4 regions of the Lysinibacillus sp. TE18511 genome follow, and region 3 is predicted to be linked to each of the others. Evidence: riboswitches for the same ligand, from Rfam matches in the RefSeq annotation. Region 3 holds a riboswitch; each other region holds the start of a gene.
What was found. A riboswitch is a leader RNA that binds a small molecule or an ion and turns the genes downstream of it on or off. The one in region 3 is predicted to bind S-adenosylmethionine.
Positions count from the first base shown of each region.

Region 1: another riboswitch for S-adenosylmethionine. It lies ahead of metA (homoserine O-acetyltransferase MetA); the one in region 3 lies ahead of ACVWXS_RS24220 (O-acetylhomoserine aminocarboxypropyltransferase/cysteine synthase family protein).
Region 2: another riboswitch for S-adenosylmethionine. It lies ahead of ACVWXS_RS05910 (methionine ABC transporter ATP-binding protein); the one in region 3 lies ahead of ACVWXS_RS24220 (O-acetylhomoserine aminocarboxypropyltransferase/cysteine synthase family protein).
Region 4: another riboswitch for S-adenosylmethionine. It lies ahead of ACVWXS_RS06190 (Na+/H+ antiporter NhaC family protein); the one in region 3 lies ahead of ACVWXS_RS24220 (O-acetylhomoserine aminocarboxypropyltransferase/cysteine synthase family protein).

Region 1 covers NZ_JBSSFD010000031.1:2-6,078, forward strand. Annotated here, with positions in the region: partial or broken gene ACVWXS_RS18700 (aromatic amino acid transporter AroP) at 1-155, opposite strand, end outside; T-box leader at 236-487, opposite strand; gene ACVWXS_RS18705 (hypothetical protein) at 969-1,343, shown strand; gene ACVWXS_RS18710 (nucleotide excision repair endonuclease) at 1,409-1,780, opposite strand; SAM riboswitch class I at 1,984-2,094, shown strand; gene metA (homoserine O-acetyltransferase MetA) at 2,213-3,148, shown strand; gene ACVWXS_RS18720 (GerAB/ArcD/ProY family transporter) at 3,230-5,197, opposite strand; gene ACVWXS_RS18725 (hypothetical protein) at 5,232-5,465, opposite strand; gene ACVWXS_RS18730 (Ger(x)C family spore germination protein) at 5,469-6,077, opposite strand, start outside.
Region 2 covers NZ_JBSSFD010000005.1:139,050-145,126, reverse strand. Annotated here, with positions in the region: gene ACVWXS_RS05935 (hypothetical protein) at 40-474, opposite strand; gene ACVWXS_RS05930 (arsenate reductase family protein) at 580-936, shown strand; gene gcvH (glycine cleavage system protein GcvH) at 1,019-1,399, shown strand; gene ACVWXS_RS05920 (toprim domain-containing protein) at 1,580-1,921, shown strand; gene ACVWXS_RS05915 (thioredoxin family protein) at 1,936-2,247, shown strand; SAM riboswitch class I at 2,301-2,404, shown strand; gene ACVWXS_RS05910 (methionine ABC transporter ATP-binding protein) at 2,745-3,773, shown strand; gene ACVWXS_RS05905 (methionine ABC transporter permease) at 3,763-4,431, shown strand; gene ACVWXS_RS05900 (MetQ/NlpA family ABC transporter substrate-binding protein) at 4,499-5,335, shown strand; gene ACVWXS_RS05895 (amidase) at 5,589-6,077, shown strand, end outside.
Region 3 covers NZ_JBSSFD010000059.1:10,350-16,426, reverse strand. Annotated here, with positions in the region: gene chrR (class II chromate reductase ChrR) at 1-397, opposite strand, end outside; gene ACVWXS_RS24230 (succinate CoA transferase) at 683-2,203, shown strand; gene ACVWXS_RS24225 (glycerol-3-phosphate acyltransferase) at 2,452-3,084, opposite strand; SAM riboswitch class I at 3,240-3,353, shown strand; gene ACVWXS_RS24220 (O-acetylhomoserine aminocarboxypropyltransferase/cysteine synthase family protein) at 3,470-4,771, shown strand; gene ACVWXS_RS24215 (hypothetical protein) at 5,089-5,475, shown strand.
Region 4 covers NZ_JBSSFD010000005.1:190,728-196,804, reverse strand. Annotated here, with positions in the region: partial or broken gene ACVWXS_RS06195 (DUF7309 domain-containing protein) at 786-2,252, shown strand; gene ACVWXS_RS06190 (Na+/H+ antiporter NhaC family protein) at 2,464-3,744, opposite strand; SAM riboswitch class I at 3,852-3,959, opposite strand; gene ACVWXS_RS06185 (hypothetical protein) at 4,725-5,012, opposite strand; gene ACVWXS_RS06180 (hypothetical protein) at 5,173-5,409, opposite strand; gene ACVWXS_RS06175 (hypothetical protein) at 5,795-6,077, opposite strand, start outside.

The DNA.
Region 1 (6,077 bases), on a different contig from region 3:
AAATAAGCTAGTAAAATAGATGGCCCAGCCATTTGAATTGTTGAACTAGAGCCATAAAATAAACCGACCCCAATGGATCCGCCAAGTGCAATTAATTGCATGTGACGAGTACTTAATTCGCGCTTCAGCTGTGAATCTTGATGATTGTCTTTCATAATGTCTTACTCCTAATACGTTTAGATTTTCAAATACTTTGCTCAAAAAAGGAATAAAAAAAACGTCCTTTTGGATTAACCAAAAGGACGATTCAACTCGTGTTACCACCTTTAATTTATAAGCAATTCACATTACTTACCTCAAGAAGTACGGTCATTTGACGATACTCTCGCACATGATTACGGGTGCTTACCGGCGTAGCCTACTTAGAATGATCTTTTCGGTACACAGCTCCAAGATGAATTCTCAATCGTTTTACATGCACCTCTCATCAACCGGTAACTTTCTGTTCGTAAAAATAATTGATACTATTTCTTTTCATAGCCTTTGTTCTATACAAATATTTTTGAATTGTTTTTCATTTTACAGAAAAAAATTATTTTGTCAATAAAAATTTCTTCATAACCCGTTTAAATTACATATGACATTTTACAATATAAATACAACTCACTACTTAAATATAAAAGCTAAAGGAAATATTTCAACAAATGTTAGTAAAGTTCTTTTAAGAATGTTATTCCACAATCTGGCCCGATTGTGGAATAAGAAAAGATCCTGCATATCAACACAGGATCTTTAATCAATCTTTATTATAAATGATCAATCTTTTTTATAAAACTACAACATTTGTAAAGACGTATGTTTTGTATATAAGTTGATTAGAGTGGAGGCTGGGCGACTCCTTGGGGCTTATCGGACGCCCCCAGGAAAGCGCCCAGTAGGAACGGTAATCAACCACACGTTATGGTAATGAGCCTAAAATATAATAAATAAAAATAATTATGGATGCTACATGAAGGTGGGAATAAATAGTGAAAAAAATCATCATTTTATTCATGTTGACCTTAACTATTTTAGGAGCATGTAATAATTCCACATTAAGTATTAGTGAAATTGCTGTTGTTCCAGATGAAGTGCAAAAGAAAATAATTTCCGATGATAAGCTCCAATTAATCAATGATGGAAAAGATACTTTTTACATTGTTTTTTATTCGAAAGGGATTGCACATGCTGATTTGGAGATACAGGGTGATATATTAAAAATAAAATTCGAAGAAATGAATCCATCCAATGATGTTGCTGAACAATATGTTTATAAAATTACAAAAGACCCTGAGCAGGAAATTATCGAGGTGTATATAAACGGCAAGTCCACACATTTTGATCATGTAATAACAGGTTTATAGGAAGAATAAACCTAACGAAAAAAACCGAAACCCCCTTAAAGAGATTTCGGTCTTTTTGCTAAAGATTAATAAAATACTTTATCAACATTGTATTTAGCACGGAATGAATTAATCGCGTATGTTTCGTAAATTTCACGTTCCATTGGATCTTCCACTTCATACACTTCAATTTTGAAAATTTCATTACGATGATTTTTCATCGGTGACACATTGTCCTCAAAATGCTTTTTAATACGTTGACGAATTTTACGTGCTTTACCTACAAATAATAGCTCGTTCTCTTCGTTGTAGAATAAGAAAATGCCACCGTTTTCACGTGTGATTTTATGGAAATCAATAAAACCATGGTACGGTGTGATTGGTACATCACCTGGCTTTAAATCTTGTTCGCGTTGGCGAATCACTAAATCTGGTTTTGGAAATTCAATTTTAATCAAACTTTTCACGTTCCTCTCTATTACTAAAGATATATGGTAACATAATTACGGCTTGTTTACCATAATATTTCATAGCGTCAACATGATTTGCATCAGGATTAGTGTTCATCAATTTAGAGAAGAACATGCATGTTAATTACAAAATATTCTATGTATTATTGATATTCTTAATTGTTCATGTTACAATTCTTTTTAATTAAATAATCTTATCAAGAGAAGCTGAGGGATTTGGCCCGATGACGCTTCAGCAACCTCTAACAAATGTTAGAAAGGTGCTAATTCCACCAAAGGATTTGTCCTTTGAGAGATAAGAGTGAACGTGGTTAAAATCCCTCTCATTCTATCTCAAATGGAATGAGGGGGATTTTTTTAATTTAGATGGACTTATAAAATTCTTTATATGTAGAGAAATACAAGAGAGGGGAATGCAAGATGCCAATTAATATTCCAAAAAATTTACCAGCTGGAGAACATTTACGTGAGGAAAAAATCTTCGTCATGGAAGAGGATAGAGCGAAAACCCAACAAATTCGTCCGTTAAATATATTAATTTTGAATTTAATGCCTGAAAAAGAAAAAACAGAGCTGCAATTACTACGTTTATTAGGTAACACACCATTACAAGTTAATATTACATTTTTAAACACAGCCACACATGAATCGAAAAATGTCAGTAAATCGCATTTACAGCTATTTTACACAACTTTTCATCAAATTCGCCATCGTCGCTATGATGGCATGATTATTACGGGTGCGCCAGTTGAAAAAATGGCTTTTGAGGACGTGAACTATTGGCAGGAAATTGCAGAAATTATGGATTGGTCCAAGGAAAACGTGACATCGGTCCTTCATATATGTTGGGGCGCACAAGCAGCATTATACCATCATTACGGTATTGGCAAAATTGAGCTCCCTGCTAAATGCTCAGGTGTTTATTCTCATGTCATTACGGATTTAACCGTGGATTTAGTTCGAGGCTTTAGCGATTTATTTACGGCCCCACATTCACGATATACTTCTGTTTCTATTGACGAAGTACGCAACCATCCTGATTTACGATTACTATCTTACTCAGAAGATGCCGGTGTCTTTATTGTGCAATCGAAGGATAATAAAAACATTATGATTACAGGACATCTTGAATATGATGCGACTACATTAGCAGATGAATATAGTCGTGATGTCGCAAAAGGTTTGGATATTGAGGTTCCAGTGAATTACTTCCCAAGTGATGATCCATTAAATGAACCGATTAATACGTGGCGTGCCCATACTCATTTATTATTTTCAAACTGGTTGAACTATTATGTTTACCAAGAAACACCATATGAATGGGATTTCGTTGATGAACTTGAATATCATATCTAGTTCATGGGTTCTGTAAACACTTAAACAAAATGATGACCTTGATCATATCAGGGGCATCATTTTTTAAATCCAAATATGTTGTTAGTTTTCTGACGGGTTTTCATTGGTAGATTCATTTTGACCTTTTGTAGTATTTTCGCAATTGCTATTAGTTTCATTCTGTACAGCATTTTGACTGTTGCTATTACTAGCATTAGTAGTGGCATTTTGGTTGTTATTATTACTTGCATTAGTAGTGGCATTTTGATTGTTATTATTACTAGCATTAGTAGTGGCATTTTGGTTGTTATTATTACTAGCATTAGTAGTGGCATTTTGGTTGTTATTATTACTTGCATTAGTAGTGGCATTTTGATTGTTATTATTACTAGCATTAGCAGTAGAATTTTGGCTGTTGCTATTACTAGCATTATTAGAAGCATTTTGGTTGTTATTATTACTAGCATTAGCAGTAGAATTTTGGCTGTTGCTATTACTAGCATTATTAGAAGAATTTTGGCTGTTGCTATCGCTAGCATTATTAGAAGCATTTTGGCTGTTGCTATTACTTGCATTATTAGAAGAATTTTGGCTGTTGTTATTACTAGCATTATTAGAAGCATTTTGGCTGTTGCTATCGCTAGCATTATTAGAAGCATTTTGGCTGTTGCTATTACTTGCGTTATTAGAAGCATTACCGCAATTGCAATTACTTCCATTCTGTACAGCATTTTGACTTTTGTTATTACTTGCATTATTAGAAGCATTTTGGCTGTTGTTATCGCTAGCATTATTAGAAGCATTTTGGCTGTTGCTATTACTTGCATTATTAGAAGCATTACCGCAATTGCAATTACTTCCAATTTGTACAGCATTTTTACTGTTGCTATTACTTGCGTTATTAGAAGCATTTCCGTTATTACTACCACTTGCATTCTGTGGACAACAATTACAGTTTGTAACATTTTCATTCCCTTGACTACCATTAATATTGCGAATTTTCGCGGCGATTAGTAGAACGATCGGTAACAAAATTGCAACAGTACCAGAAAACAAAGGAAAGATTTCTTTATTATAAGTATTGGAATGAACGATATCTGGATGAATGATTTGCGAAAGGCCAATAACAGTCATTCCGATTGGCAAAATGAGCGGACGATGATCTTTGATTTCACATATTTGCGCTATGCCGATAACGGAGGCATAAAAATACATAAACGTTTTAATAAAAATAGATAAGATCCACATGGCTGCCATAACCACTTCAACACGCTGCAAAAAATTCCCGATTGAAACTCTTTGCGCTAATGCATAGCTAGGAAATGTCCGATTAGAGGTAAGTGATGGACCTAGGACAAGGATACATAGTGTGACGATGGTTATTAAAACAATGCCTCCAATAGCTGTGCCAATATAAAATCCTTTTTGTGCTGATTTATGAACATTGACAGCGGAAGGGAAAAGTATTAATAGCACGGCAAGGGGAAATGAACAAATACTCATAAATCGAATAACACTTATAAATAATGATTTTTTTGAAGTTTCCAATATGGGCTGTACATTTTCAAAATTGATTAATGGTGATATACAAACTACAAAAATGATAAAAACCAAGATAAACACCGGAAAAAGTATTTCTGCTGAACGCGCAAAGACTTCGATTCCTTGGAATGCAGCATAAATGATGATTATGCCAAACAGCAATGAAAAAGCCATAGAAGGCGTCTCTGGCATCACTTCCGTAGACATGAAACTTCCAATAAAATATAATAATTCACCTGTAGCCAAAAAGGTAAGAAGGATAAAGCCAATTGCGGTCAGTTTTCCAAAAAAACGACCTAGTATTTTTTCGTTCGCCTCTGTAAATGTAAGTGTGGGAGTCTGATTTCCTAAAGTAACGAGTAGCTTCACTAAGAGTAAACTTAAACCGACACCGATGATTGTTGCGATCCATGCATCTTGCTTTGCTGCACTTGTTACACTTGAAGGGATAATTAATATGGCTGTACCAACTGTAAAAAGAAGGGTAATGATTGTAAATTGTCTTGAACTAATGATTTCTTTTTCCAACATGAACTACCCCTTCTTTTTAAAGTTACTTCATTTATTTTGACAGTGAAACGATGAACTCTCTAATTGGAGTAAAGATAAAGGTAATCAAGTCTGTTGGGCTTGGAATTTTGAGATTTAAAGCAATGCCAATATTTAAGGCAGTACCGATCAATAAAAAAATTGAAAAAATAACAATCGTTTTCGTTTCGTTATTTTTTTGAAGTTTAGGAATAAAAGCAAAGGCAATAACAATTGAAATAATGAGTATGAAAAATGTTATTACCATAGCTTATTCCTTCTTTTTTTTGTTCAATAATGAATTTTGCATTGTTCCTAATCCTTCTGTTTTGACATGTACTTCAACGTTAACTGGTAGCTCTTGGAATATGGTTGGCCAGTCTTCTTTGATTTTTTTCCACTTTTTAGGATCTGTGCGATGTAATTCCTCACCAAATCCAAAAATATCAGCTCGATAAGTTTGCTGAACTGTACTGATTGTTTTTTCGATTTGTTGTTGGATCACTTCTTCCGTTTTTTTATTTACGTAATCAATCGATTTATGGGAAGTAAGGTCAATATTACATTCAACTTCTCCGACATTTTGCTCAACATCTATATGAACATTAATTTTTGGCGTACCTTTTTCAAACTTTCCCTTTATTTTTGTCTTGGATTTCGTAATTTCTGTTGCTAATGTACCTCCCTTAGGACAAGCAATAATTTCAATCGTACTTTGTATTTTGTCACTTAAAAAACTTACGCTTTTACTTTCTTCTTCTGTTAAAAGCCCAATGTATTTATCTTCTTTGAATACTGCTAATCCGGCATACTTTAATACCACTGGCGTTTTTACTTTATCAACATTGGTTGCACCCATTCCTAAGGTCGCATCTCCTTT
Region 2 (6,077 bases), on a different contig from region 3:
AGGCTCTTCGGCAAAACGAGGGATGGATTTCCGTTCCAGCTAGGCGCGCGATTCTATTTTATCAGCGGTTCTTGGTATTTTATCAGCGATTTTCATGTTGTTATCAGCGATTCTTGGTATTTTATCAGCGGTTTTCATGTTGTTATCAGCGATTCTTGGTATTTTATCAGCGGTTTTCATGTTATTATCAGCGGTTCTAGATATTTTATCAGCGATCGACATTTTGGAGCAACGAGACATTTCCTTCGCCCAAATTGTTGCTGCCGCTGCGCTTTCGCACAGACAAAACCAAATTGTTGCTGCCGCTGCGCTTTCGCACAGACAAAACCAAATTGTTGCTGCCGCTCCGCTTTCGCACAGACAAAACCAAATTGTTGCTGCCGCTGCGCTTTCGCACAGACAAAACCAAGTTGTTGCTGCCGCTGCGCTTTCGCACAGCCAGCCGGAACGGAAATCACCCCCACGCTTTGTCATAATGAGTTTCATTTTGGTTCATAACTGTTATGATGGTATACTACAGAAAATGAGGGAGACGCTGAAAATGTAGTGTCCTAAAAATGATTGTAGAGGAGCCTTTAAATGACGATTCAATTTATTCATTATCCAAAATGTACTACTTGTAAAAAAGCTCAAAAATGGTTAAAGGACAATGAGATTTCATTCGAAGAGGTACATATTGTCGAGCAACCGCCTACAAAGGACGAATTAACAAATTTATGGCAAGAAAGTGGACTGCCGTTAAAGAAATTTTTCAATACTTCTGGTATGAAGTATCGTGAGCTTGGCTTAAAGGATAAGCTTGCTGACATGACTGAAGAGGAGCAGCTTGAACTGCTTGCTTCAGATGGTATGCTGATTAAACGTCCAATCGTAACAGATGGGAAAAAAGTAACTTTAGGGTTTAAAGAATCAGATTTTGAGCAAGCTTGGAAATAACCCTATTTATCCTTGTTTTTATAGGAGAAGTATGGCAAACTGAAAGTGAATATACTACATATTTTATGGAGGGGTTTATTGCATGAGCACACCAAAAGACTTACGTTACTCTGAAGAGCATGAATGGGTAAAATTAGAAGATGGTAAAGTACGTATCGGTATTTCTCACTTCGCACAATCTGAACTTGGAGATATCGTTTTCGTTGAGCTTCCACAAGTTGGCGACGAAATTAAAACAGATGATCCATTCGGTAGTGTAGAATCTGTAAAAACAGTTTCTGAATTATACGCACCAATCTCAGGTACAGTAGTTGAAGTAAATGCAGATTTAGAAGATAGCCCAGAATTCGTGAATGAATCACCATATGAAAAAGCATGGATGATCGTTGTAGAGCTTGCTGATGCATCAGAAGTTGAAAAGCTTATGACAGCTGAGCAATACGAAGAAATGATTGCTGAATAAGACAAGCCCTAAAAAACGTCGGAAATCACCGGCGTTTTTTATTATCTTCATTCATTTCCCACTATAGTTGGGGAGGCGAAAGCCGTTGTAGGCCCTTATCAATGGGTGTCTTATATGATCACCGACAGAGCGTAATGGATATAATGAGCTATAAGGTATATGTCTAATGGGGGTGGCGTGATGTTCGAGGGAAAATGCTTAATTGTCGAAGGTCGTTCGGATAAACTTCAAATTAAACCTATTTTAAGTGAAGATGTTATAATACTTTGTACGAATGGTACAATTGGTGTGCATCAATTAGAAGAGTTACTCGATCCATATGAGGGCTGTGAGCTTTATACATTTTTTGATGCAGATACATCGGGTGATAAGCTACGGGCATTAATGGACAGACATTATCCAGAGGCTGAGCATTTACGTACGATGCCGACATATAAGGAAGTTGAGACAACTCCGAGAAAGGTGTTAGCGATGATATTGCTGCGTGCACACTTCTCAATCCATAATGAATATATTTTGTAAGGTTGCGTGAAAAGATGGAAGAATGGTCAAAAGAGCAGTGGGATACGGCTGTACAGTCCGGTGAAAAGGCTGCCTTTTATTTATATACGCCTATGTGTGGAACGTGTGCAGTTGCATCGAAAATGATGACGATTGTCGAGCAATTGCTGCCACAGCTACAGGTTGGTAAAGCGAATATTAATTTTATAGAGCACATAGCTTTTGATAATAAAATCGAAAGTGTACCATGTTTACTCGTGTGTGATGGCGGAAAAGTAACAGAAAAGGTATATGCCTTTCAATCCGTACCATTTTTATACGAATTGCTAAAAAAATCAATTGACTGAACTTTGATAGCGTGATAAAGTACGAATATACTAAAAAAAATAAATATATCGAACTCTTATAAAGAGTGGCGGAGGGAAGTGCCCTATGAAGCCCGGCAACCATCACAAAGTGAAAAGGTGCCAAATCACTCAAAGATTGATCTTTGAAAGATGAGAGAACGGTTTAGCGTATAATTACGTGACCCCTTCTACTTGTCTATAAGTGAAGGGGTCTTTTTAACTACTTCCAACACACGACTGAGTGACCAACATCACGTTGGCTCAATGCCTTCGGCGGATGTCATGGAATCGGAAATGAGTTCAATATAGGATGTTAGCCTAAAATCATCGCATCCATGCGATAACGGCTAACTGACCTGCATCGGTAAAAACGCCACGTCCTGTGGCATTACCGAAATGACCGACATCGTGTCGTCCCTCGTGCAGGCCTAAGCACAAACCGATTCCGGACGCTATTATGTCGGGGCATAATTGATATGAGAAAAGGAGAATTCGCTATGATTCAACTTCAGAATATTACAAAAAAATACAAAACCGTGAATGGCGAATTAACTGCAGTCAAAGACGTCAATCTTTCTATCAATAAAGGTGAAATTTTTGGCATTATCGGCTATAGTGGCGCTGGTAAAAGTACGATGATTCGCTTATTAAACGGTTTAGAAAAGCCTACAACTGGTACGGTGACGGTTAACAATCAAGAATTTTCATCTATAAAGGGGCAAAAGCTCAGAGATGCTAGACAAAAGGTAAGTATGATTTTCCAGCATTTTAATTTACTTTGGTCAAGAACTGTTGAGGAAAATATCGCTTTCCCACTAGAAATCGCAGGTGTTCCAAAGGCACAACGTGAAGCACGAGTGAACGAATTGATCACACTTGTTGGCTTGGGGGGGCGTGCTAAGGCGTATCCATCACAGCTATCAGGGGGACAAAAGCAACGTGTAGGTATTGCGCGCGCGCTTGCTAATAACCCAGAGGTATTATTATGCGATGAGGCAACGTCTGCACTCGATCCGGAGACAACAGATGCTATTCTTGATCTACTTGTCGATATTAATGAACGCTTAGGTCTAACGATCGTATTAATTACACATGAAATGCACGTTATTCGCAAAATTTGTCATCGTGTAGCGGTTATGGAAGCCGGAGAAATTGTAGAGCGTGGTGAGGTATTACAAGTATTCCAAGCACCGCAAGCTACCATTACGAAAAAATTCGTTTCTCAAATTACAGATACGAAAGAAACACAGGAAACTGTGGCTCAAATTAAAGCAAATTACCCTACTGGACAACTTGTAAAGCTGATCTTTGTAGGAGAAAAAACAGAGCAACCTGTCATTTCACATCTTGTGAAACAGTTTGATGTGGAAGTCAGCATTGTACATGGTAATATTTCGCAAACGAAAAATGGTGCGTACGGTACACTTATAGTGCAAATAAACGGCTCAAAGGATAATGTTGCGGATGCACTTAACTACTTAAATACAGTCGAAGTACAAACGGAGGTGATTGCAAATGCTAACTAGTCTCTTTCCGAATGTCGACTGGGAAAAAATGTGGGAAGCTACGTATCAAACACTGTACATGACAACGATCTCTACAGTTATCACATTTATACTTGGCTTAGCAATTGGGATCGTACTATTTTTAACAAGTCCAACTCAACTATGGGCAAACAAAATTGTGAATTTTTTGACAAATTCGATTGTTAACATTTTTCGCTCTATTCCATTTATTGTGCTAATCATTTTATTAATTCCATTTACGAAATTTTTACTTGGCACAATTCGCGGAGCGAACGCAGCTTTACCAGCATTAATTATTGGTGCTGCACCATTCTATGCACGAATGGTATTAATTGCATTACGTGAAATTGATAAGGGTGTTATTGAAGCAGCTCGTTCAATGGGGGCTAAAACGTCAACGATTATTTGGAAAGTACTAATTCCAGAATCGTTACCAGCACTTATTTCAGGTATTACAGTTACTGCCGTAGCACTTGTTGGTTATACTGCGATGGCAGGTATTATCGGTGCAGGCGGTTTGGGGAATTCAGCTTTCTTAGACGGTTTCCAACGTAATCATGGAGATGTGACATTAATGGCGACTATTTTAATCTTAGTAGTTGTATTTATCATTCAATGGATTGGCGATATGATTACAGCGAAAACCGATAAACGCTAAGAATTACAGGGTTATTTTGGTTTTATACCACTAACATATTTAAACAAGATTAAAGGAGTGTAATAAAATGAAGAAATTATTAGCAGGATTATTCTTATCAGTACTGGTACTAGCTTTAGCTGCTTGTGGTGCTGGTAAAAAAGAAGATACAAACGGAACAGACGGTAAAGAAAATGTAACATTAAAAGTAGGTGCTTCAAATGTACCTCACGCAGTTATTCTAGAACAAGCAAAACCAATTTTAGCTAAACAAGGTATCGATCTTGAAATTGCAACATATCAAGACTATGTATTACCAAACCAAGATTTAGAAGCTAAAGAAATTGATGCAAACTACTTCCAACATATTCCTTATTTAGAGAAGGAAATTAAAGATAAAGGTTATGATTTTGTAAACGCTGGTGGTATTCATATCGAGCCAATCGGTATCTACTCTAAAAAGTATAAATCTCTTGATGATCTACCAGAAGGTGCAACAATTTTACTTTCTAACTCCGTTACAGACCACGGGCGCATGCTTTCATTATTAGAAGCTAAGGGCTTAATTAAACTAAAGGATGGAGTAGATAAAACATCTGCTGAGCTTAAAGATATCGAAGAAAACCCTAAAAAGTTCAAATTCGACGCAAATACAGGTCCTGAAATGCTTGTACAAATGTATGAAAATGATGAAGGTGATGCAGTTCTTATCAATTCTAACTACGCAATCGACAACGGTCTAAATCCAATGGAAGATTCTATTTCTCTTGAAGATAAAGAGTCTCCATATGTCAACATTATTACTGTACGCGCTGGTGATGAAACAAAACCAGAAATTAAAAAATTAGTAGAAGTATTAACGTCTAAAGAAATCCAAGACTTCATCGTTAAAAAGTGGAAAGGCTCGGTTGTTCCAGTTAAATAATTTATCCTCATTCAGTGGATGTAATAGTACAAACTTAGGTTTGTACTATTTTTTTTGTAAAAATAGAGAGGGATTGACCAGTCTTCTAAGAAGAAAATCCTGCTTTATAAGGAATAATAGTAAAAAGAGAGATATCCTTCTTTTTGTTTATTTCTATTTACATAAATTTTCGATATGGTATAACTAGTTTGAATGAATGGGGCTGGCTGAAATTATTAATAGTCGAAAGTTAAAGTTGGTGATCATATGCATAATGTTTATGTCGCTAAATAGTACAACTATAAAGGCAGATAGTATTACAGAAGATGAACGTTCTACATGGATATGGAATCCGTGGATACTTGTAGATAACGAAACCAGTACATTGCAATTTTTAGAAAGTAAACGAATAAACAAAGTTTATTTACAAATTGATTATGAAATGTCGAGAAGCGTTTATCGAAGCTTTATTGAAAAGGCTACCGCAAAAAACATCCAAATATACGCACTTGCTGGGGAAGCCTATTGGATTACAGAGAATGGCATTGAGTATCAAAATCAACTTATGAATTGGCTAGAGCTTTATCAACGTGAAGCAACAGAGGCACAACGTTTTTTAGGAATTCATCTAGATATTGAGCCATATGATACAAATATTTGGTCTACAAAACAAACAACCGCGATTCAAACCTATCAACAGTTAGTTATACATGCCAAAATGAAAGCAAGGTCATTAAAATTACCTCTAGAATTAGATATACCT
Region 3 (6,077 bases):
CGCCAATATAACAAATACCATATCCCATAGACTCTGCCGCAATGACAAAGTTTTGAGCGAATAATGATACATCAGCTACCCCAACAAGAACATTTTCTGCTGAATCCGCTACAATGTCTACACCTTCTAATTTACCTGCCATTTGCAGACGTTTGAAATCTACACAGAAGACAAAGGCACCGCCAGAAGTTTCGTATTGACGAGGATTACCAGAGAGTAAACCTAATTTTTCCTTTTTCTCTTCATCTGTTACCCAAATAACACTATAAGCTTGTACAAAATGTGATGTAGCAGCCATTTGTGCAGTAGCAATTAATTCTTCAATAATTTCTTTTGAAATTTGATTTCCATCATAAATACGAACCGAAGAGTGGTTACGTAACAATTGTTTAACCATCTAAAAAAAATCTCCTTTTCCCCTTATTTAACAAGAGCATATCACGCTTTTTTAAATAAATCGAATTTATGCGAGCTTAACATTATTTTTGGATAGTATTAAAATGCATTAATTTTCTCGTAAAGTTAAATATTTTGGTTAATATAGATTAAAAATTCTAAATAGTATAGAATTGTTTGTGCGACGGTTTATTTGGTTTATACACCAATAAATGGATTTTTGATCGGAAAAATTAAGCCAAGTAATCTAGTTGAACAAAAATAAAGTGGGATGGAGGAATAAGGGATGGAAGAAAAGTTAGCGAAAAAGCTTCGTAATGAACAGCTACGGAGCAAGGTTGTAACAGCAGAAGAAGCAGCATCTTGGATTGAGGATGGTATGGTACTTGGGATGAGCGGATTTACACGTGCTGGTGACGTTAAAGTGGTCCCACTGGCACTTGTGGAAAAAGCTAAAAAAGAGAGCTTTCAGGTAGATGTATATACAGGTGCATCGCTTGGTCCAGAAGTTGACCAATACTTAGCAGAAGCTGGCGTTATTCGCAAACGCGGACCTTTCCAAGCGGATGCCGGTATTCGTAATAAAATCAACAGTGGTGAAATCACATTCGTTGATGCGCACCTGTCACATAATGCAGAACTAGTACGTCAAGGTATTATTGGTCCTATTGATTTTGCAGTTATTGAAGCGACTGCTATTACAGAAGACGGCTTACTAATTCCTACAACTTCAGTTGGTAACTCTCCGATTTTTGTGCAAGAGGCAAACCAAATAATCATAGAGTTGAACATAGCTCAGCTTGATGCATTAGAGGGTGTGCACGATATTTTTGTGCCAGGACCACAGGGGAAACGTGATCCAATTCAATTACAAGATGTATCGGATCGACTTGGCACAATTGGTATTCCACTAGATTTAGATAAAGTCAAAGGTATTGTGATTTCAGATATATTAGATGCACCATCAACAATCGTTCCTGCTGATGAAGAAACAGATATTATGGCCAATCATTTATTAAACTTCCTACGTGAAGAAATTAAAGTAGGCCGTTTAACGACAAGTTTACGACCAATCCAATCAGGAGTAGGTTCAGTAGCAAATGCTGTATTATTAGGCTTTAAAGATTCTGAGTTTGAGAACTTGGAAATATATTCGGAAGTACTACAAGATGCGGTATTTGAATTAATAGATGCAGGTAAGGTAAACTTTGCATCTGCTACTTCTATTACTCTTTCCGAGGCAGTTGGAAATCGAGTGTATAGTAATTTCGAACAATATACCGATAAATTAGTATTACGCCCGCAAGAAATTTCTAACCAACCAGAAATTATTCGCCGACTCGGGTTAATTTCTGTTAATACAGCGCTTGAAGTAGATATTTACGGGAATGTGAATTCTACGCATGTTTCTGGCACAAAGATGATGAATGGAATCGGCGGTTCTGGAGACTTTGCACGTAATGCAAGATTAGGTATTTTCGTCACAAAATCTTATGCGAAAGGCGGAAATGTTTCTAGTATCGTCCCAATGGTATCGCATGTGGACCATACGGAGCATGATGTAGACGTAATCGTTACAGAGCAGGGAGTAGCAGATTTGCGAGGGCTTGCACCAAAAGAACGGGTTGCACTCATTATCGATAACTGTGCACATCCGGAATATCGTGAGCAATTACGGAAGTATTTTAACGATGCTAACGAAGCAACAGGTGGGCACCATACGCCACACAATCTAGAAAAAGCACTTTCATGGCATGTAAATTACGCAAAAAACGGGACGATGAAGGACCCTGCATTATCGAAATAATAAAATGAAGAAAGCCTTGAAGGACAGTTGACTTGTTCCTTCAAGGCTTTTAGTTGTTAAGAATGTATTGCGGCAAAAAGCTCGGGTCAAGCAAGGTCTCTGAGTGATCGTTTGAGCCTCCGAAGTGATCGGGCGGGGCCCCGATGTGATCAGGTGAGCCCTCGAAGTGATCGGGTAAGCCCCAGCCCGTAGCGGAAATCAAAGCCTTCTAATCAGGATGGATAAAAATGGTTAATCAACACACCTGGTTATTTCTTTTTCTTAAATGCAGAAGTCACTTTAGGCTCAGTTCCCTGAATTAATCTCTTAATATTTTCAATATGCAAAATGATTGCTATTGCAAAAAGTAGTAGGGCAATAATCGTTGGACCTACTCCAGGAATCCATAAATATGTTGCTGTACAAAAAACAAGATAAAATTCAAGTACACCGACAATTAAATAATTCGTCGCGAAAGATAAAATAACAAATAAAATGAGTGCAAATAAACCAATTTTCCAATCAACTGCAAGTAGGATCCCTATGATTGATGCAGTTCCTTTGCCGCCATCGAAGCCCATGTGAAATGGGAAGTTGTGACCTAGGATGACACCGGCAGCTATGATATAGGTTAAGAGCCAAACTTGTACGTCTGTTAAATGTGTTGCATCTGCTAGATAAAAATGGGCACCTATAATAGCTGCTACACCTTTACCGATATCGATAAGTGCGACTAATACGCCGTATTTCCATCCAAGGGAAAGTGTTGCATTGGAAGCACCAGCATTGCCATGACCAGTCTTTTTTAGATCTACCCCGGATAAAAACTGCGCAACTTTAGAGCCGTGAATACAGCCAATTAAATAACCAACAAGTAGAAAAATGATAACGGCTTTTTCCATAAAACTCCTCCTTTATAAATAAATACTAAAATAGTGTATGCGTTCGTAATACGTTCAGAAGCAGACAGAAGTTTCGGAAAAAATAAAATTTTAGTGTTGACAGAAAAAAAGTCTATGTTTATACTTTGTAACAACGATGGAAATTGAATCTCATACTCTTATCAAGAGCGGCGGAGGGATAGGCCCTATGATGCCCGGCAACCAGTAAGTGACGAACTTGCTAAGGTGCTAATTCCTACAGATTCTTACTTGGATCTGGCAGATAAGGGGAGGAAAACTTGCAACCGCAACCCTCTTCTTAGCTGAAGAGGGTTTTTGTTTTCTACTGAAAAATCCTCCTCATCTCCGGTGCCATCGTAAACAAATAACCATTTGGAGGTATACAATGACAAATTTTAAACCAGAAACATTGCTGTTACACGGTGGCCAAGAGCCAGACCCAGTAACAGGATCTCGAACAGTACCCGTATATCGCTCAACGGCTTTCGTTTTTAAAGACACTGCTCATGCGCAACGTCTTTTTGCCTTAGAGGAAGCTGGCAATATTTACACTCGTATTACAAACCCAACTGTAGATGTTTTTGAAAAACGCGTCGCTTTATTAGAGGGCGGTACAGCAGCAGTAGCACTTTCATCTGGTGCAGCAGCTATCGCATTTTCCATTTTAAATCTTGCGGGTGCAGGTGATGAAATTGTCGCGGCGAGTTCTTTATATGGAGGTACTTATAATTTATTTGCCAATACACTACCAAACTATGGTATTAAAACAATTTTTGTAGACGAAACAAACCCTGAAAATTTCCGAGCAGCGATTACCGATAAAACAAAAGCGGTATTCGCTGAAATTTATGGTAACCCAAGTTTAAAAGTGCTAGATATTGAAGCAGTAGCGAATATTGCACATGAAAACGGCTTGCCATTAATTATTGATAGTACATTTGCTTCACCATATGGCTCTACACCAATTGACTTCGGTGCAGATATCGTCGTTCATTCCGCAACAAAATGGATTGGCGGACATGGTACAACTTTAGGTGGCGTTGTAGTAGATGCAGGAAAGTTTGATTGGACTCGTGGACGTTTCCCAGGCTTTACTGAGCCAGATGCTTCTTATCACGGTTTGCGTTATGGTATTGACACAGCAGAGGCTGCATTTGCCACAAAACTGCGTGTACAATTGCTACGCGACTTTGGACCAACGTTAAGTGCAGATGCAGCATTTAATTTATTACAAGGTTTAGAAACGCTTCATTTGCGTATTCCTAAACACAATGAAAATGCATTGGCAGTAGCTGAATATTTACGAAACCACCCATCTGTGGAATATGTAAATTACAATGGCTTAGAAGATTTCCCTACTCATGATTTAGCAAAAAAATATTTGAGAAATGGCTTCGGTTCAGTGCTTACATTCGGTATTAAAGGTGGACGTGAAGCAGGGCGTAAACTAATTGATAGTGTGAAATTATTCTCGCACGTAGCAAATGTAGGGGATGCCAAATCATTAATTATTCATCCAGCATCTACTACACATCAGCAATTATCAGCTGAAGAGTTAATCCAAACTGGTGTAACCGAGTCGCTCATTCGCTTATCAATCGGTTTAGAGGCAGTAGAGGATATCATTGCAGATTTAGAACAAGCTATTGAACAAGTAACAGCTTCTCAACAAACAATAGAGGCTTAATAAAAATTGGCTAATGTTGTAGCGTTTACGTATTGTCTCATTCGATGGGCCTCATTTGGTAATACGTAAAACGTTGCTGCATCAACCACTTACCCCATTTGGTAAGTAATCCGAAAGTATGCACAAATAATTCCTAGTAATTTTATAAGTATTATTGACTTATTTAAATCCTTGTATTATACTTGGGAATAACTTAAGCGTTCGAAAGGCTACCAACCTAGAACCAAATTGTTTTTCATAAGTACTCTCCACTTTTGAATATTTGCGTAGCCAATAGCTACACTGATCTAAAAACTGATGATAAAGGAGTGTTTTAAATGGGAAATGTTTATAGTGCGCAAAACATTGCATCTTATCTTATTTATGAACTAAATGAAAATCATGTGTTTGTGAACAACATGTCCATTCAAAACATACTTGCGTCAGTTGAAAGCAAATGGGTACAGACATTTGGACATTCTGCTTTTAATGAATTCGTTTATGCTAAAGAGGAAGGCTATATAGTAAAAGAGGTCTTCAAAGCATATGAAATATATGGTGCAAGTCACATTCCTGTACCTGCGACAGAGTATTACTTAAAATACGGTACATTCCAATTAGTTGAACGTACGTATGCAATACCAAACTTTACGCAAGAAGAAATTGAACTTGTACAACAGGTTATATCAACATATCGTTATCAAATGCTATCAAAAGCTAGTTAGTTCTCCCTCATAAATCTCGGCTCATTCTCTGCTGCTACAGGGAATGAGCCTTTTAATTAGATTTGATAAGTGGGAGAGAGATAGATTAACTGACCTGAAAAAATTTTTTATTGGTATCTTTTAAATGAACAATTTTTATGAACGTTTAAGCATACATATATAATAGAAGAAAGACTTTCGTTTTCTTTAGAAAAAACCGTCAATATTTGTTCAAATATTATAGAACAACTAAAAAAACGTATAATAAAGGGAATGAAACCGATTTCTTCTGCACGTCTAGAGAAAACAAATGTCCTCTCTAGAAAGATTTTTCTTGTGCATTGTATGTATTTGCGTTACAATTTTTTTAAGTTGAATTTTGAATTATTTGAATTTGTGTGTGTTGCACAGATTTATGATCTTCATTCAGTAAAGGGTTTGTGTAGCGAAAGTGAAATGATAGCTATAGAAGACTTTTGCAAATGGCGAGAGCGAAATGCCATGACTCTAAATCTGCTGAAACTGAAGTTAGAAACATCGCAAACTGGCCTACGATATACAGTCTGCGCACAATTCAAAATCTGTACGAATTAAGCTAAGGCGTAATTAAATTTAATGAAACT
Region 4 (6,077 bases), on a different contig from region 3:
TAAAAACAAAATATTGCGAATTATTTTGGTGGGTAAAATATTGTATCCATCATTAAAAAGACACAACAAAATTTACGGTTTCTAAGCATGCTATTAAAATATTCGCCCCATGGATTTGAAAAGGTTTTATAAATACATACAAATAATCAGCGTTATACTTAACTGAATATTCCAAAAACACCTCCTGAGTAGTACAATACCATTAGCTAATAAAAATTTAAAATCAATTTTTGTTGATAATTGAACAAAAATTGATAAAAATCAGGAAATTAATCTCTGCTTGGAGTTTGGTATCACAGATGATCCTTATAAGAAAGAAAAGAATTCTAGTAAAAACTAGAATTCTACATTTAAATAGAGGTATTAAAGTACTCATAAAGTCCTGCGGAGAACCTTATACCACCAGTCTATAAAAGTTTCAAAATCAACTTTTGTTATCAATTGAACGAAAATTGATAAAAGTTAGAAAGTTATACTTTACTTTCTAAAATGTGAATTTTCTTAATTACAATAGAGCACAGTGCTAGACAACACTCAGGGTGTTTTGCACAAATAACACTGCTAGTATTGAGGTGTGTGACGATTGGTGAGGAATGGATTTTGAAGTGTTGCAGAACGGTTAGGTTGTTAGTAAAGTGAATAGAGAGTGGCTCACTTTGGAGAAGCAATTAAATTAAGTATTCAATGAAGAAATGGATCAAATAATTATTGCATTTGTGTATGAAAGCAGATTAGCCGTAGCTTCATCAACATCGTTTTAACAGGTAGAAGAAGGAGGTTAAACAATGATCCAGTTGCATATTGAAAGTAAGAAGAGACCTGAAATTTATCGAAAGTTATTGTTACCGAAGAACAGTAGTTTTTCCATGCTAGATGAAATTATATTACTAAGTTTTGATTTGGATGGGGCGGACTATTTTAATTTTGAAATTGTTAAAAAAGATGGACGAGTATCTAAAGAAAAGATTTGTTTTTTACCTAAAAATGATACGGATTTAGATACAGATGAAGAGTTGGTCGATGAATGGCTTCGAAAATCCGGTGATGAAGCCATTGCACATGTCATTGATAATAGTGAATCATTTACTATTCGATTAGAGAGCTATGAGGAATTATCGATGAACTCTGAAACTCCTATATGTATTGCTGGAGCAGGTAATATTCATACTGGTAAAATGGACAAAATTAATTTGGAGGAAATTAATGAACTGATAGGGGAGGATGAAGAGGCAAATAGTTTACTAGAAAATCAGGAGCCAGATTATCTTACTTTATTGGAGCTTACTAATGACCTGAAAAAATTAAAGCCATGGCAATATTTAAGGGATGATGAAGTCGTTATAATTCACTTTGCAGATATAGATTACAAAGTACTTGTTTCTGTTATGGGAGCTGGTGGTGAAGAGTTTGGATTAATGATTTTTGATATGGAAAAGGGCTATGACAGCTTAGCGAAAATACTTTTTGAGAAAAATTTATCGAGTGATTTTTCCTATAGCTTAAATGTTTTAACTGTGAATTTTGTTGATAGAGAAGAGTTAGATTCAGCAGATTATCTGCTAATTAAAGATTGTGGGCTGTCGTATAGAGGGAAGAAGAACTGGATTCAATACCGTAGCTATCAAGAAGGAACGCATCCTGAAAGACCAAACCATCTAGAGGTAGAACTATTAATTGATGTTGTAAGTAGGATGATTAATATTACAGAAGCTCGGAAGGATGGCTGGGAATATCCACAGGTAGCTGCACATCAATATCCAACGTTTAAAGTACAAATGGATGGTGAGTTACAAGAAATCTATATTTTGCATATAAATATACCAAAGCCAACGTATGAGTGCTACGAGGAAATTTCAATGTTTGAAAAAGCAAAATATAAGAAAAAGCCTAAAAGCCCGTTACAATTAGAATATGATATATTTTACATGCCTTTTGGCGTAGAATCGGAAGAAACGAACCGCACTGTTTATCCGATTGCTGGTATGCTTGTTGAACGAGGAAGCAATTTGGTTATTGAACACGAATTGTTCCCTGTGCCTAAAACGCCACCAATTGCACAAGGCGTGTTATGGGCATTTTTATAAAGCTTAGAGGTAAGACCAAGTAAAATATTTGTTTCTAAAGAGTTAAGCCCGATGCTTCAACCACTAGCAAAAAATGTCGGGGTGGAGCTTGTAGAAAGTGAACTTCCTTGCATCCGAGAAGTGAGAGAATTTATGAAAAACATGTCAATGGATTTATTTGAAGAATAGTGAATAATCTGACCACACGTTTCTATGACTTTAGAACAATTACACGTGTACGTATTTAAAAAGCTCAATAGGAATGATCATCTATACCCTTACCAACCTCATAAAAAAATCCAATCGTTTTGATTAATCTTTCTTTCAAAACAATTGGATTATTTTCGATGTAAAATCAATATTTTCTAAAGCCACACCCATCACTCTAAAGTGATGAAGTTCAGGCTTTCTTTTGTGCGGGGTATCCAATAAGGATAGCGATGATCCCGCAAATTCCTATCAAGATCGGATAGAAAGAGTATTGTAGCATGCTTACTGGCGATATTCCAGCTACGCTTGCGGCTGCCAGGAATTGGGCTCCGTATGGGAGAAGACCTTGGACCGTACAGGAGAAAATATCTAATATACTTGCGGACTTTCTTGGCTCAATCCCATACTGATCAGCAATATTTTTTGCAAGTGGACCAGCAATTAGAATAGCAATCGTATTATTGGCCGTAGATAAATTAGTTAGACCCACAAGGCCAGCAATCCCAAATTCAGCACCCTTTTTCGATTTAATTCTTCGTGTCGTAAGGTGAAGTAGAAAGTCAATTCCTCCGTTAAACTTAATAACCTCCACCATTCCAGCTATTAATATCGCAAGAAATGCCATTTCATACATGCCTGACATTCCTTCGCCAATCGTTTGCATAAGGCTCATTAAATGATAGCTGCCATCCGCTAAGCCTACAGCCCCGGCGAGAACAATCCCAAATGCCAGAACAAAGAAAACATTCATTCCAGCTAACGCTAAAATAATAACCAGAACATAGGGAACAATTTTTACCCAACTATAGCTTAAATGTTCTACATGTGCGGTTTCACCCATTGTGATAACCCCTAAAATAATGCTCGTTACAATAGCTGCCGGCAACACAATCCAAAAATTCACCTTAAATTTATCCTTCATTTGTGCGCCTTGTGAACGAACGGCAGTAATGGTTGTATCTGAAATAATGGATAAATTATCGCCAAACATCGAACCGCCAACAATCGCTGCCATTACTAAAGCCATGGGAAGTTCGATATGCTCGCTTATCCCAACTCCGATCGGCGCCAGTGCAACAATCGTTCCCACCGATGTACCCATTGACAGGGAGATAAAGCAGGCAATGATGAACAAGCCTACGACAAGCAGGTTTGGCGGAATGACCGATAAAGCAAAGTTAACAGTGGAATCCACTGCCCCCATGCCTTTTGCTACCTCTGAAAAGGCTCCAGCCAAGAGAAAAATAACAACCATCAGCATGACATTTAAATTTCCTGCGCCTTTGCAGAAAATATCAACCTTTCGCGAAAACGATTCTTTTCGATTCATCGCCAGAGCCACAGCGCCCGAAATGGCAATGGCTACAATGACAGGAAAGGCATAAAAATCACCTGTAATAACCCCTGAACCAATAAATAAAATCAAAAAAACAACAAATGGGATCAGCGCCCATGGATTCTCTTTCTTCATTGTCCTACCTCCAAAAATTAAAAATGGACACATCCTTGTCCATTTTTTTCTAAAAAAAGACCTCTTCTCGAAATAACAAGAAGAGGTCTTATATTTATAAAACACTCCTCTTATCTATCAAGCCATTGCTTGCTGGATTTGGCACAGTAACTTAATCACTAAGTTCCGCTGCCGAGATATCATAGGGCCAGTCCCTCCATCTCTCTTGATAAGAAGAAAAAATATTATTTTTTTGCACAATAATGAAATACTATAATAAAACATCTATTATTGCAACATGTTTTTAATTAAATACTATTTCAAAGCACATAAAAACGTTTTTTCAAGAAAGAAAATCCGCTTTAAGGCGACCACGGTAAAAAAGAGAGGAGCGATTCATGAAGTGCTAAATTAAGATGTTAAAAATATTGGTGTAATCATAGAACCATCTATCACGACGATAGGCAATTAGATTGTTTAGTTATAATACAGGAGAATTACAAAGATGTAGGTGCATTTGCAGAAATTGAAGGTATAGAAAATGTGAAGCAAAAGATAGTAATCATCTATTGTAAAGAGACATATTTATAAAGCTCAATAGTAATCGTAGAGACGACCAGACTAATTTAGTTTCTTTTAACAAAAAAAGACACTATAAAAAGAATAGAACCTACCAAAAAACCAATGAATTGATCTAATAATAATTCATCTCGAAGAAACCATCTGAAAATAAAAATGCCTCCAAACATTAGCATAGCTAAAAATCCGATATATTTTATTCCATTATGTAGCATCTTCTCACTCCCTACAGTTTGAAATAACCGTCATTCCTATTGCAGTAAGAACAGCGATAACAAATGACCCTACAATAATTCATTGAGGCATATCTTTTTCGTCTCTCGTCACAAAATATTCAGTAACTCTAACAACCACAAATAATTAATGCTACATAAAATCCATTACTTCATTGACCTACAACCCGGGATTCTTTCAACTTTTTCTTATTTGTAGTCATTGTCGACATTTAATCCCTCTATTTTAATTAATATTGGTATTTTTTTGAATAAAGATACTAATGCTAAAATTAAAGATGCTGTAGCTATTGTTTTTGTAAATTCCTTATAATCATTAGGTATATATTGACTGGTGATAAACGCTATTACTGCCATTACTATATAAGTTAAAATGCTTTTTAATTTTGTATTTTTTATTGTAATTAAATACATTAATGACTCAGCAAATAAAATGATAAGAAATAAAATAAATATATTTATTAATATATAACTCAAAGTTTTCACCTTCTTTTAAAAGGTTAGAAAAGGATATCGAAGAATTGATACCCTTTTTTATAAAATTAAATTTTTCTATAATCGTCTTGTGCTCCTAACCACTCCTGTTCATATGGATATAATATTAAAGCAGCACCGAATGGACCTATTACACCGCTGATTAAAGTTTCATTTTATTAGCATGGCGAATAGTAATAATATTATCGTTTGGATTAACTAAAACAACAGTATCCCAAGTAGGTTTAATTTGAAGTTCACCGTGTTCATCAATGCGAATCATTGCATTTAGTTCTAGAATACCTTCAATAATAATGATCTCTTTTGCATCGTTATCTTTTATAGCTCTTAATTCATCTTTAAAACGAATTTTCCAACCAAAAAAATCTACTTCATTCATTGAAAGTTTACCTCCATGAAAGTACTTTCAGCAACAGGGCGACATTTATTGATTTCCGGTAAATCAGGCCAAGGAAAAACATATTTTATGCAGTGTCTATTATTTAAGAGGTGAGTTCTGATCGGGCTATGAAAAAACCTCCTAATGAATGATCATCGAGGTTGTCTCACGATTATTAATTCATTAGAAAGTGTGTAGTGTTCGGCGCTTACATTTAAATAATCTAGGTTTAAGTATATTTGTTCACAATGTTATTCTTTTTCCACTTCATTTAATACAAGAATGCTACCCCTTTAGCTACATAACAAAAGGACTCCCTTTTTTCAAGGAAAGCACCTAAGTACAATACTACTTTACTTATTTAGTAAATTAATAAATGTTTTAATTATTTATTAGAGATCTCATAATACGTATCATAAAGGTTTTTATAGTTATCTTTTAGCTTATTAATATTCATGGAGTCATTTGAAATAATATCAATAACATCATTATTTACATATAATAAATATTCATTGGAATAGAATGAAATATATGCTCCTGTTAAACCTTTTTTAATGCTAAAACAGTAATTATATACATCTAAAGGATCTAAGTTTTTTATAGAAGCATAAATTAATCCATCATTTGTATAGCCTTCTAATAATACATCCTCTTTCCAATTTTTTAAG